Regions from separate parts of the Paenarthrobacter sp. RAF54_2 genome, predicted to be linked through region 1. Evidence: riboswitches for the same ligand, from Rfam matches in the RefSeq annotation. Region 1 holds a riboswitch; each other region holds the start of a gene.

What was found. A riboswitch is a leader RNA that binds a small molecule or an ion and turns the genes downstream of it on or off. The one in region 1 is predicted to bind cyclic di-AMP.
Region 2: linked by a shared signal. The riboswitch ahead of AB4Y87_RS12800 (hypothetical protein) and the one ahead of AB4Y87_RS19535 (C40 family peptidase) in region 1 are both predicted to bind cyclic di-AMP.
Region 3: linked by a shared signal. The riboswitch ahead of AB4Y87_RS11465 (hypothetical protein) and the one ahead of AB4Y87_RS19535 (C40 family peptidase) in region 1 are both predicted to bind cyclic di-AMP.
Region 4: linked by a shared signal. The riboswitch ahead of AB4Y87_RS01930 (NlpC/P60 family protein) and the one ahead of AB4Y87_RS19535 (C40 family peptidase) in region 1 are both predicted to bind cyclic di-AMP.

Annotation. Positions count from the first base shown of each region.
Region 1 is NZ_JBFRDV010000021.1:31,756-34,998, reverse strand. Features, by position in the region: gene AB4Y87_RS19545 (HNH endonuclease) at 1-85, opposite strand, end outside; gene AB4Y87_RS19540 (NlpC/P60 family protein) at 315-1,067, opposite strand; gene AB4Y87_RS19535 (C40 family peptidase) at 1,167-1,898, opposite strand; cyclic di-AMP (ydaO/yuaA leader) riboswitch at 1,903-2,066, opposite strand; gene AB4Y87_RS19530 (M23 family metallopeptidase) at 2,211-3,041, opposite strand; cyclic di-AMP (ydaO/yuaA leader) riboswitch at 3,048-3,243, opposite strand, start outside.
Region 2 is NZ_JBFRDV010000011.1:73,354-76,596, reverse strand. Features, by position in the region: gene AB4Y87_RS12805 (sensor histidine kinase) at 1-1,363, shown strand, start outside; cyclic di-AMP (ydaO/yuaA leader) riboswitch at 1,498-1,655, shown strand; gene AB4Y87_RS12800 (hypothetical protein) at 1,661-2,488, shown strand; gene AB4Y87_RS12795 (MerR family transcriptional regulator) at 2,674-3,243, shown strand, end outside.
Region 3 is NZ_JBFRDV010000009.1:106,360-109,602, forward strand. Features, by position in the region: gene AB4Y87_RS11460 (AEC family transporter) at 1-329, shown strand, start outside; gene AB4Y87_RS11465 (hypothetical protein) at 570-1,964, opposite strand; cyclic di-AMP (ydaO/yuaA leader) riboswitch at 1,967-2,117, opposite strand; gene AB4Y87_RS11470 (hypothetical protein) at 2,247-2,480, opposite strand; gene AB4Y87_RS11475 (ATP-dependent DNA ligase) at 2,528-3,243, shown strand, end outside.
Region 4 is NZ_JBFRDV010000002.1:104,045-107,287, forward strand. Features, by position in the region: gene AB4Y87_RS01925 (FAD-binding protein) at 134-826, shown strand; gene AB4Y87_RS01930 (NlpC/P60 family protein) at 914-1,684, opposite strand; cyclic di-AMP (ydaO/yuaA leader) riboswitch at 1,688-1,856, opposite strand; gene AB4Y87_RS01935 (copper resistance CopC family protein) at 2,031-2,654, opposite strand; gene AB4Y87_RS01940 (NCS2 family permease) at 2,768-3,243, shown strand, end outside.

The sequences.
Region 1 (3,243 bases):
TTCCAGTCAGCACAAGGACCAGCGCCCGGCGGAAGGTTACTACCGCCAGCGGTTCATATCCAGCATTCAGAACGAGTGTGCGCATGCACGTACCTCTTCACGGCCGCACCCGTCAGGGGCACGAGGGCCGGCTGCCCTCTGCTTGTACGGGCTGTGGATCGACAACACAAGGGTAAGCACTCATATGCCATATCAACGAATTTTTCTGCCGTTTCACCTGCGGTGTTGGCGAAAGTTCATGCGCGGGACACCTTGCTCGTTAAAGCAGAACACCCCGCCGGCCTGAGCCTCGGGGTGTTCTGTGGAGTATTTGATCAGCCGTTGACGCGGATGAAAACGGGGCCGGAGCCAACGTTCACGCTGAACAGTGCCGTGGTGGATCCGTTCCATCCACCGTGGACTGCCATGCCGTTGCCGACGTAAACAGCGATGTGTGCCATTCCGCCGTAGCCACCGTTGGCGTAGTAAGCGAGGTCGCCGGGCTGCGCTTCAGCTGCACTGACCGTGCGGCCGAGGGAGAGGTAGCCGGCCGGCCAATCGTGGAAGTGAATACCGACGGCGGCCAGCGAGTTGGTCACCAGCATGGTGCAGTCCTGCGTGACACCGAGCTGTGCGTAGGCCGCTGCAGCGATAGCTGCACCGAGGCCACTGGATGCAGCAGGCGCCTTTGCCGCGGAGGTATCAGTGTTGACCGCCAAAGTAGCGGTGCCGCCGGCAGCCGGAGCTTCCTTGGCAGGTGCCTTCTCGACGACGGGAGCCGGGGCTTCGACAGTCTTGACTACGGGGCGCTCGTAGGAGATGGCAACGCTGGAATCGGCAGCAATGGTGGCCTGGGCAACCGACTGCACATCAAGGGTGGACGCAGACGTGGATTCGCGCTGGACATTGGTATCCGCAGCATTTGCAGCCACGCCGCTGGTCAGGACAAGGCCTGATGCAGCTGCGATCACTGCTGCCTGACGGCCAACGCCACCGGCGTTGTCGCTGACAGCCTTGGCAATGACGGCAAGTGAGCTGGTCTTGGGGGCCTCAGCTCTATGCCGTGCAACCTTGTTTGCACTGGTCATGATTACTCTCTTTTCGTATCCGCGCACGGTGGGGACGCACGCAGGTTATGGGCGGCCAGCACTTGGGGGGCATGCTGGCTTACCCCGAATGGGATTTTCCTAGCGGAGGGTGAAGAACGAGGATGTGCCGGTGGCTGCGACCGGGGTCAGGAGCGTCCCCTGGCTGGGGTTGAGCGCGCTGATCATCATGCCGTTGCCGACGTAGATGCCCACGTGGGCTCCGCCGTTCTGCATGACGAGATCGCCGGGGGCCGGCGTGCTGGTGGGCTTCATGGCCGTCCAGGCATTGACCCGGGGGATGCTGATGCCGGCCTGGGCGTAGACCCACTGGGCAAATCCAGAGCAGTCCCAGCCGTTGGGGGAAGTGCCGCCCCAGACATAGGGGTGGCCAATGCCGGTGTAGGCAATTGCTGCGAGTCCGGAAGCTGCCGCGCTGGATGCGGCATCCTTGGCCGTGGAGGACAGGGCAGCGAGGGTGTCGCCCGTCTGGCCTTCGGCTGCCTGCGTGCGTTGGGAGGCGCGCTGAACCTTGGGGGCTTCCTTGGTAACCACAACGGGGCTTTCGAAGGAAACGGTTGCCGTTGGCTCAGCGGTAACAACTGCGGTGGCGACCAGCTGCTGGGTGCTGGAGGATTCCGACTTGGAAACGTCGGTGTCAGCGGCCTGGGCCGGGAGTCCAACGCTGAGAACAAGTCCCGAGGCTGCAGCCAGAACGGCGGCTTGGCGGCCTACGGTGCCTGCATTGGTTGAGACAGCCTTGGAAAGGGTGTTCAACGGGTTCGTACGAACCAATTCGGCGCGATGGCGCGCAGGGGTAGTGCGTGATGACACGAAGGTAGCCTCTCCCAATGCCTGCGAGGTGAGCTGTCGGATTCGGATGGGAGTCATCCGGCCGCGCCGCTTCAAGGAAGCTTTTGCGACTTAACCCCAAGGCCTTCTGATTCGAAGGCCAAAATTGGTTCCCCCGCCCCTGCCAGACGATTTTTGCGAACGGACCTCGAGTGGTGGCAGAGCTAGGCAATCCACTCAAGTGCATCGGCCCCCTAAAAAGCCGATGCGCTTTAGACGGTACAACAGATGTTCGTGAATGTCACATTCAGGTCACGGGCGTGTCATGAATGCGATAGACAACCATCAACTGGCTCAGAGCCAGCCCATGGGATCTACGACTTCACCGTTTACCTGGACCTCGAAGTGGAGGTGGCAACCCGTAGATGCGCCTGTAGTGCCGCTCAGCGCGACAGTATCGCCGCGGCTGACAGTCTGGCCCACCTTGACGTTGAAGGACGACAGGTGGTTGTACGTGGTCTCGAGGCCGTTGCCGTGGTCAATCACGACGCGGTTGCCTCCGCCGTACTCATGCCAACCTGCGAACGTGACCTTGCCTGCGGCTGCGGCGTGAACGGCAGTTCCGCACTGGGCTACGAAGTCCTGGCCACGGTGGAAGTCACCGGTGCCGCCGGTAAGGGGGCTGACGCGGTAGCCAAACGGCGATGCCGTGACGAGCTTGTCCAGAGGGCTTCCCAGCGTGCCAAGTGAGGAGGCGCGCTGGATGCTCCCCGCTGACTGGGCGCTCAGCAACTGCTTGAGCTTGCCGTCAGGATCAGCGGCGGTAGCGACTGCTGCGCGACTGAAATCGATTTTGGCAGAGGCTGCCGCAGAAACTTCGGGCTGGCTGCCACCGGGCACGGAGAGGGCCGCCTCGGCTTGGCCGGATTCGGATGTGGCCATGACGGGGCTTGTGACAGGCAGGCCTACAGTCAGGGCAAGTCCGGTGGCGGCAAGCGCGACTCCGGCCTTCTGCCCGACACCACTGGCTGCGGCGAAGTCGGCCACCTGGCGCAATGGGCTCTTGCGGCGGCGCACCTGACGCGGGGTGTCGCGTGGCCGGATCTCCATTGCTGCGCGGGCTGGCCGCAGCTCAGCAGCGGGGCCGGACGCGCGGCGACGGCCCCTGACGTTCTGCGATGTCAAACTCTGTTCCTCTCTGGAAAGCCTGCGAAGTTAGCTGTCGGATTCGGGTCAGAGAGTTCAAAGACCCGGTCCGCACGAAGCGCAAACGGCACACAGGTATCCCCGGAAGGACTTGCGTTAGTAGGCACTTCTGCTGCGGACTTCACCCCAAGGCTGCTTCTTTAGGCAGCCGCTTGTGGTTCCCCCGCCTCTGCCAGTAGTT
Region 2 (3,243 bases), on a different contig from region 1:
GGTGAGTTACGCCTCCATGGACATGTACTTCAACAAGCAACTCGATAAGCAGTTGGAGCAGGCGTCAAGCCGCGCGAATGACTTCGGCAGGCCGCCGTCGAACTTTCCCTCAAGCGGGCGGCCGGATCCGCTGGAGGCCCGCGGCCAAGGTGCCGGTACCCTCAACGCGAGGATTGATGGTTCCACTGTCATTAACTCCGGCCTGTTAAATTCGAATGGCCGCCGCGTCGCACTTTCGGCAGAAGACAAGCAGGTCCTGCTCTCACTCCCCCGTGACAACCGGCCTGTGGACCGTTCATTGTCCAACGGCGACTACCGGCTGGTGGGAGTAGACACCACCTACGGCGACGTGATTGTGACGGGCCTGCCGTTGGCTGATAAGCAAAATGCCGAGGCCTCGCTGGTATGGACCATGGTGTTTGTTTCCTTTGGGGGTCTGGTGCTGATCGGCCTTGCCGGTACCGTCATCATTCGCCGGACCATGCGGCCGCTGGAGCAACTATCGGAGGTTGCAACCAAAGTATCGCGCCTTCCCCTCGACGCCGGTGAAGTGGCACTCGCTGTGCGCGTACCGCCGTCGGCCTCCCATCCTGGAACGGAAGTGGGCAGCGTTGGCCACGCTTTGAACCAAATGCTCAACAACGTTGCCAGGGCCCTGGAAGCCCGTCAGGAGAGCGAAACCAAGGTCCGGCAGTTCGTTGCGGATGCCTCCCACGAACTGCGGACGCCGCTGACCGCCATTCGGGGATATACCGAATTACTCCGCATGACGGAGAACTTCACGGACGACGGCCGGAAGTCCCTGGCACGCGTCCAGAGCCAGTCCGAACGCATGACCACCCTTGTGGAGGACCTGTTGCTGTTGGCGCGGTTGGACGAAGGCCAGCCATTGAAGGTCACGGATGTGGATCTTACCCAGTTGGTGATCGAGACCGTCAGCGACGAAAAGGTGATGGCACCGGATCACATCTGGAAGCTCCAACTCCCCGACGAGCCCATCACGGTACGCGGGGACGCAACCCAGCTGCATCAGGTGCTGGCCAATCTGCTGTCCAACGCCCGCAAGCACACCGATCCAGGCACCACAGTGGTCACTGGCGTCATGCTCTCCGCGGACGGTACCGCGGTGGTCACGGTCACTGACAACGGGGCTGGCATTCCGCCTGAATTCCAGGGCCATGTGTTCTCGCGTTTTGCCCGCGCTGACGCCGCGAGATCAGGCTCTGAAGGAACCTCCGGATTGGGCTTGTCAATCGTCGAATCAATCGTCCAGGCGCACGGCGGAAGCGTGGCAGTAACGTCCAAGCCGGGGTGCACCGAGTTTATTCTGAGACTCCCCTCAGTTTCGAACGACCACGTATAACGAATCAGGCAACATGACGCGCCGTGACCGTGATCTCTGTTACCCAAATGTGACTTAAGCCGAAACCTCCTGTACCTTCGAAAGGGTGGGTCGCCCATAGTTGGCCCACACCCGGGATGCGCCGAGCTCTGCCACTTCCCGGAGTTCCGTTCTCATTCGAGGCAGAGACGGGGGACCCAGAGTCTCCGGGCACAGTACTTTCCTTGCCCTTGGGGTGAAGCCGCAGCTACGCGCGCGGCCGGATGACCTCATCCGAACCCGACAGCTAACTCCGCAGGCGCTGAGAGGTAATCACACATGTCTGAATTCAACGATCAGACGCGCCCTTCCGCGCGTCACCGTGACGAACACAACGCTCCCCTGACCAAATCGCAGTCTGTTCTGAAGACCGCTGCCCGCCGCGGCAAGACCGGTCAGCGCATGTCCGTTGTTGCAGGAGTCGTTGCCGCAGCATTGGGCGTCGCATCGCTCGGCCAGGCCGCAAACGCCGCATTCAACCTCCCGGAAACGAGCCAGGCGTCCGAGACGCAAGCCACGGCCCAGGTCAGCAACAAATCAGCGGAAATCTCTGCGTCCCTGGATGCTGCTGCCAAGAAGGGCACCGCCGATAGGGCCGCTGCAGATCAGGCAGCAGCTGCACAGGCCGCTGCCGAGAAGGCTGCCGCTGAGAAGGCTGCGGCCGAAAAAGCCGCCGCCGACCAGGCAGCAGCCGCACAAGCCGCCGCCGAAAAGGCTGCCGCTGATGCAGCCGCCAAGCAGGCTGCCGATGCCGCCGCTGCTGCAGCCGCAGCCGCAGCAGCTGTTCCCAAGGCCGTGGACGATCCCGCTGCTGCCAAGGCGTACGCCGCCAGCATCCTCGCCAGCTACGGCTGGGGTCCGGGTGAAATGACTGCCCTGAACACACTGTGGGAGAAGGAATCCAACTGGCGAACCACCGCGACCAACGCGTCCAGTGGCGCCTACGGAATCGTGCAGTCTCTGCCGGCTTCCAAGATGGCAACTGCCGGCGCCGACTGGGAGACCAACTACCAAACCCAGATCAAGTGGGGCCTGAACTACATCAAGGAACGCTACGGCTCCCCCTCGGCCGCCCTCGCCTTCCACTTGGCCAACAACTGGTACTAAGCCAACTCAATAAGCAGGTTTGAGCCCACCCCAGCGGGCTCAAACGTGCAGGGCCTGATTACCGCCCCGATTTCCGCCGTTCGCAGCAGTGATTACTGCAGCTGACAGCGGGAACGGGGCGGTTTTCGCGTTTCAGGTGACGACGGCTTGCACCTCACGTAACGTCAGGACTTAGCGTTGTGCCCATGACGGGAACAACAGGAACCGGACCGTGGAGCATCGGTGAACTGGCCACAGCATGTGGCGTCAGCGTGCGGACGCTCCACCACTACGACGAGATCGGGCTGCTGTCCGCAAGCCAAAGGACATCATCCGGTCATCGCCGATATTCGGAGAGCGACCTGCGCCGGCTATACCGGATCAGATCGCTTCAGATGCTGGGGCTTCCGCTCGCGGCCATCGGCAAGGCGCTGCAAGCACCCGAGGATGATCTGGAGTCCCTTCGAGACCTCCTCCAACAGCAGCTGGTCCATGTGCAGGAGCATGCCCAGCAACTCCAAGCGCTCCAAAACCGTTTGGGAGAGCTGTTGTCACGAATGGACGAACACGCCATGCCCACCCCTGAACAATTCATGTCAACGTTGGAGATGATTACCGTGCTCGAAAACAACTTCACAGCCGAACAACGCCAGCAACTCGCGGACAAGCGGGAAGAACTTGGCGCAGAAAAAGTCGAAGCCGCCAAGCAGCAGTGGGCCGCCCTTGTGGAAGAAGGACTGGCGCACGTGGAAGCCAACAGGCCCGTCGCGGACCCC
Region 3 (3,243 bases), on a different contig from region 1:
TCCCGATGGTTCTGCTGGCTTTTGGGATGTCGCTGGCAGGCAAGGCACCTCTCCAAAAGGGGGATGGCCGCGTGGAGACCGTGGTGGCAACCACCCTGAAGGTGGCGGGCATGCCCGTGGTGGTCTGGGTGCTGGGACGCTTTGTGTTCGGCCTGGAGGGGCAGCACCTCCTGGCCAGCGTCATCATGGCAGCCCTTCCAACCGCCCAGAACGTTTTCCTTTTCGCTTCTCCCTACGGACGCGGAATGACAATGGCCAGGGACGTCATCCTCTGCACAACGGTGCTCTGCATCGGGGCGCTGGTCATGGTCGCGTGGCTGCTGGGTTAGAAACGCCAGGCCAGGAACAAGAGCCACACGAAACAAAAAGCGAGACGGAACAGATGAGGCAGGCACCCGGGTGCCTGCCTCATCTTGTTGCCGTGATTGCTGTAGCTGTGATTCCTTAGGCCCGACGCAGCCGTTGGCAGCTCCAACGGCCCATCCGATTGCGGAAGGTGGCAGTGCGGCTGCTGCTGCAGTACCGGCCGTGCCATCCGACGTGCTTGCGGGTCCTGGGAAGTTGCGTGCTCACTTCAAGATCCCTGTGGCGCCGTCAAGTATGCCGTCCAGGTCCAAGGCTGAACCACTTGACGGCGTGGTGGCATTTGGATTTCCGGTTGGCTTTGGCTTCGGTGCCTGAGTCTGGGTTGGAGTAGGTGTCGGAGTAACCGTGGGACTGGGCGTCGTTGTGGCGGGTGGGGTGGTAACCGTGTCCGAGGGAACCGGGCTCGGGGCCGGCTGGGTTGGGACAGGAGTTGTCACGCCCGGCACAGGGACAACAGCCGACGGGGCCGACGAAGGGACCCAAACAGGATCCGCGAGTGAAACTTGCGGAGTCGGAAGTGACGACGACGACCCCTGAGCAGGTGCCTCTTCTGACGACTGCGTTGCAACAGTTGCCGGCTGTCCGGCCTCGCTGGTCGCCGACGAAGCTGATGCAGTGGAGCTGGACGAGCTGGGTGCGGGGGTGGCCGAGGTTGACTGCCTGCTGTCGCCACCCGTCTTTGCGTCACTGGCTTCCTGAGCCGGTGTTTCCTGCCCGAAGAAGGGAAGCTCGAAGGCCTGGCTCATGGTGCCAACGGTCAATACCAGGCCCAATGCCCCAGCGACGACTGCCATGCGCTGGCCCATTGTCTTGACCGAGGCGGCCTTGGTGAGGACTGCGTGTGGTTCGTGGCTGAAGGACGACGCTCCAAACGTGGGGGCAACGCCCGTCGGGGACTCGGCAGCCGTTGTCGCGGAAGGGGCTGTCCCGCTACCGGATGCCTGGGCACGAAGGGCTTTCCGGCTTGCGAGACCAGCTGCGGCGGTGGCGGCTGCCGCGAGCTGGGCAGGGCTCTTTGACTCCGCCGGCGAAGCAGGGAACGCCGGAGCCGCAGGTGTGGGAAGAGGGGCGGCAACGGTCGGAATTTCGGCTGTGACCGGATCCCCAGTGCCGGGCGTGGGCGCCTGCACTATCGGAATGGCAGCGGTGGCGGGCTCGGGTTCGTGCGCGGCGGGGGTGGGTGCAGCAGCAGCCACCATTGGAATGGCAGCGGTGGCGGGCTCGGGATCTGCAGCCGGTTCGGGAGCGAGCGGCGTGGGCGCCGGAACTGTTGGAATCGCAGCCGTAGCCGGCTCCAGAGCAGCGGAGTCTACTGGGGCAGAGTCCGCCGGTGCTGTTTCTGCCGGAGCTGTTTCAGGAGCGATTACAGCTTGGGCTGCCCGTTCACGCTCTGCCGCGCGAGCGGCTGCGCGCGTGGTGGGTGCCGCAGGGGTGGGAACAGGAGCAGTGGCGGGTTCCGGCGTCGTGCTTGTAAAACCTGTTTCTGCTTCCGGCGTGCTGGTGGAGGATCCGCTGGGTTGGGCCCGACGGCGTCCGGTTGGTTGGGTACGCTCGCGCGCTATTTGGGCGCGGCGCGGCTGATCCATGGTTGGGGACATGGTGGTTGCCTCTCAACGCCTGCGAGGTTAGCTGTCGGGTTCGGACGAGGCCGTCCGGCCGCACATGGCGGCTTCACCCCAAGGGCCCATGGAAAATCAGGCCCGGGAACTCTGGGTCCCCCGTCTCTGCCGCTAGTCTGGCGGATCCCGGTTTGCGGCAGAGCTCGGCGTCAACCCGGAAGCGGCCCAGCGGAGATACGGGTCGCTCTTAGACCGTACATGAGCGCCATAGTAAAGTCACATTAATGTAACGGGCGGGACGCCTTCCAGCGCGAAGGTCCGTTAGGACTTAGGCTCCGGGGCCGGAGCCGGGGCTGGCAACTCGAGCTGGATCCTTTGGATTTGGTGTGCGTAATGGGTCTCGGGTCGGAAAATTTCGTCCGTCACGCCCAGGATCCCACCCGCGGCGCCGCGCCGGACTTTCCCCTTGCTGTTCTGGCGCGAGACCCAGAACCAAAGGGCCGCAATGAGGGCAGGTGCTGCCAGTACAGCCACTAGAACGGCCAAGATATCCATCGCCCAAGACTAGCTTCCGCCGCGGCTGGCAGGTAGAACATAGTCGTATGGACCTCCCAGTGATGCCGCCCATTTCGCCCATGCTTGCCAAGTCCGTTCCTTCGATCCCTGATGTAGGCCACTTTGAGCCGAAGTGGGACGGGTTCAGGACCATCGTTTTCAAAGATGGTGACGAGATCATCCTGGGCAGCCGCAACGAACGTCCCATGACGCGGTACTTTCCCGAGTTGGTGGAAGCCCTTCAGAAGAACCTTCCGGACAAATGCGTGATCGACGGCGAGATCGTCCTCATAGCTGACAGCAGGCTCGATTTCGAGGGCCTTCAGCAGCGCATCCATCCTGCCGATAGCCGTGTGCGGATGCTTGCCGAAAAGACACCGTCCTCCTTCATCGGATTCGACATCCTTGCCCTGGGCGGGGAGAACCTCATGGACAAGCCGTTTTCCGAGCGTCGAGCCGCCTTGGAGAAGGCGCTCGCCAGGGCTGAGGCGCCCGTGTACGTAACGCCGGCGGTGACGGAACTTGATCAAGCGCAGGAGTGGTTCGTGAAGCTGGAGGGGGCTGGGCTCGACGGCATACTTTCCAAACCGCTCGGAGGGACGTACCAGCCGAATAAGCGCGTCATGTTCAAGACCAAGCATGAACGGACCGCGGACTGTGTGGTGGCTGGATTCCGCTGGCACAAAACGGGAAAGGTTGTGGGGTCGATGCTGCTCGGGTTATATAACGACGCCGGCCAGCTGCAGCACGTGGGGGTGGTGGC
Region 4 (3,243 bases), on a different contig from region 1:
TGTTCGAGTCACCGAATGGCCGGCAAAAGTGTCCCAGGACACAACCCGGCCATTTATTTGCGGCCGCTTGGGGAACACGGACGCGATCCCACGCGCTGCCGAAAGGCACACACGTCAAGGAGGAACCCAAGCAGTGTCACTCACTCCTGATTCCGTCACGGAACGGACTACCACCGTGGTGATCGGCACCGGCCTGTCCGGCTTGGCTGTTGCCAGCGAGCTCAGCCGCTATGGCGTAGGTTCCATCGTGCTGGATGGCTTTGGTACTTTGTCCACCACCGGACCATCGGTCCATACGGGAATGCTCCAGCGCTGCGACGCAGCGGACCCCGCGGCAATGCAGGAACGCAACGAGATCCTGCGCCACTTGCGCAACTACGCCGCAAGCCATCACCTGGATGTCCGCACCACCACACGCGCTGTTCGTCTGGACTTCCTGGGCGGCGACTCGTCCCAGCAGCTTGGATACGGACTCGCAGCAAGCCTGAACACGGCCAGCCAGAGGGCTGGGCTGAGCGTTTACGGCCCGCTTGAATCCACCCCACGGCAATGGGCCGTGCATACAGCCACTGGAGTTCTTCTGGCCGACCACATCGTGGTGACGCGCTGCGCCCAGAGCCAACTGCGCCGAATGCTTACGGACTTGGGAATCGCCATAGGCCAGAACCTCGTGGCAGCCATGCGTGCCGTGGGAATGCACTTGGTAGGCGTGGGGGAACTCATTACACCCACGCCCAAGGAAGTACTCCGGCAAGCCAAGGCAGTAGGGCAAGCAATCTCATCCAAGGTGGCCCTACCAGCTTCGCCGGGCATCGCCCTGGCTTAGAAACGAACAAAAGTTAACTCAGAAGGCCGGTGCCTCCGAAGACGTTAGTCCTCGAAGGCACCGGCCTTTTGAGTTGGAGCGTGAAGCTTAGGCGCCAGCGCGTACGTACGTGATGGGGCCGGTTGCGGTGAGCCAGCTGATCGGGTGGATGCCCGTCTGGTTGCCGTTGATGCCACCGCTGATGGCCTGGCCGTTGCCGATGTAGATGGCTACGTGGCCGGACTGGACGATCATGTCACCGGGCTGGGGGTCGCTGACAACCTTGCCGTAGTTCAGGAACTGCATGGGTGCGAGGTCGCCAACCGGGATGCCTGCGGAGCCGAGGGCCCGTTCCACCATGGCGGTGCAATCCTGCATGATGCCGATCTGGGCGTAAGCCGAGGCGACCATTGCAGCGTTGACGCCACCAACAGCCGGAGCTGCAGCAGCAGGCGCGGCTGCCACCGGAGCGGTAGCCGTAGTAGTTGCGGCGGCCTTCACAGTGGCCGCTGCTGGGGCCTGCTTGGCCACCGGAGCCGGAGCAACGGGTGCCGGCTTTTCAATAACGGGAGCCGCAACGGAAGCAACCGCAGGGCGCTCGAAGTTGATCGTGGCCGTGGAGGCGGCCGTAACAACCTTGGTGGGACCCTCATTGACGGTCTCGGCGACCGTAGCAGGGCTGGAATCGCGCTGAACAGGGGTCTCTGCTGCGTGGGCAGCAATGGAGCCTGTCAGGACGAGGCCCGAAGCTGCTGCAATAACAGCGGCTTGGCGACCCGCGCCAGATGCGTTGCTGGCAACAGCCTTGGAGATGGAGATGAACGGATTAGGACGTACGCTGTCCGCCTTACGACGGCCGCGAAGAATGCGTGAAGACATGAAAGAGCCTCTCCCGATGCCTGCGAGGTTAGCTGTCGGATTCGGATGGGAGTCACCCGGCCACTATCCCCCGCTGTGCAGCGGAAGCTTCGTGACTTCACCCCAAGGCGCGCTCTGAAAGCGGGCCAAAATGGGTTCCCCGTCTCTGCCGTAGGTTTGTCTGCGAACGGATTCCGGACTGCGGCAGAGCTAGGCAATCAGCCCGGAAATGCCCGTTACGTGGAACAGGCACAAGTACAACCGTACGGGAAGATCACTTCAAAGTCACATTTACGTAACGAGCAGTTCGTTTTTGGCGTGTCGCAGTGACCGTTTCGAGATCTTCGCTAGTATGTAGAAAACCCCGTTATTCCGCGGAATTTTCGTCATCCGGCTCGTTCGGAGCCGCCAGCTTCTTCCGGGCTGTAACAGCGAGGAAGATCACGAGACCGATTGCCACGACGGCGAGGCCAACAATGCTCCAGGGGAAGGGTTGGGAAGCTGCCGGAGCAGGCTCACTATTTTCGGTACCGGGCGCTGCCGTCCCCGCCGTCGGAACGGCTGCCGAAGCCGATGGGGAGGCGCCTGCTGAGCCGCTCGCCGTCGTCGTGCTGGTTCCGGAAACAGTGAACTTGAAAGTTCCCTCAATCGGGTGGGAGTCTGAACTGACCACGCGCCACACCACCGTGTATTCGCCAGCCGGAGCGCCCGGACGCAGCTTCTGGACAGCCATGTTGTCGATGATCTCCACTGCGCCATCTGCCCAGTTTTCGCCCCCAGCGGTGACAGTTACGCCCGAACCGATGGCCAGTGGCCGGTTGTTAAACGTGATCGACACCGACGCCGGCACTTCAGCTACCCGCGCACCGTTGGCCGGAGTTGTTGATTCGGCGACGTCGTGTGCGGAGGCCGGAGCGGCGCCCAGCAGCAACGCGGAAGCGAAAGCGAGAGCGGCTACGACGGCGGCCAGAAGCGGGCGGATGGTACGCATGGGGCGGTTTCTCCTAGTGTTGGCTTCCTTACAGACTAGGCGAATCGTCCCGACACCCCGCATCGGCGGGCATAGGATTTGAGAGCAAACTCCCCCGATCCCCGGAGACCTTCATGCTGAAACAAGGTTCTGCAATCGACCGTTACTTCAAGATCTCCGAGCGCCAGTCCACATACTCGCGGGAAATACGTGGCGGCTTCGCGACCTTCTTCGCCATGAGCTACATCGTGGTGCTGAATCCGCTGATCCTCTCCGGGGCAGACTCGAGCGGAGCATCTCTTGGCTTCACGGCCGTAGCGGCAACCACTGCATTCGTGGCGGGCATCCTGACCATCCTCATGGGCGCCTGGGCCAAGCACCCCTTCGCGGTGGCAACCGGGCTGGGAGTGAACGCGTTCGTGGCCGTGACCGTTGCCTCCCACCCGGGCCTGACGTGGCCGGACATGATGGGGCTTGTGGTGCTTTCGGGTGTCACCATGCTCATCCTGGTACTCACCGGATTCCGCACGGCCGTTTTCAGGGCCGTCCCGGAAGCCCTTAAGACGGCAATCGTAGTGGGCATTGGCCTCTTCATCGCCTTGATCGGCCT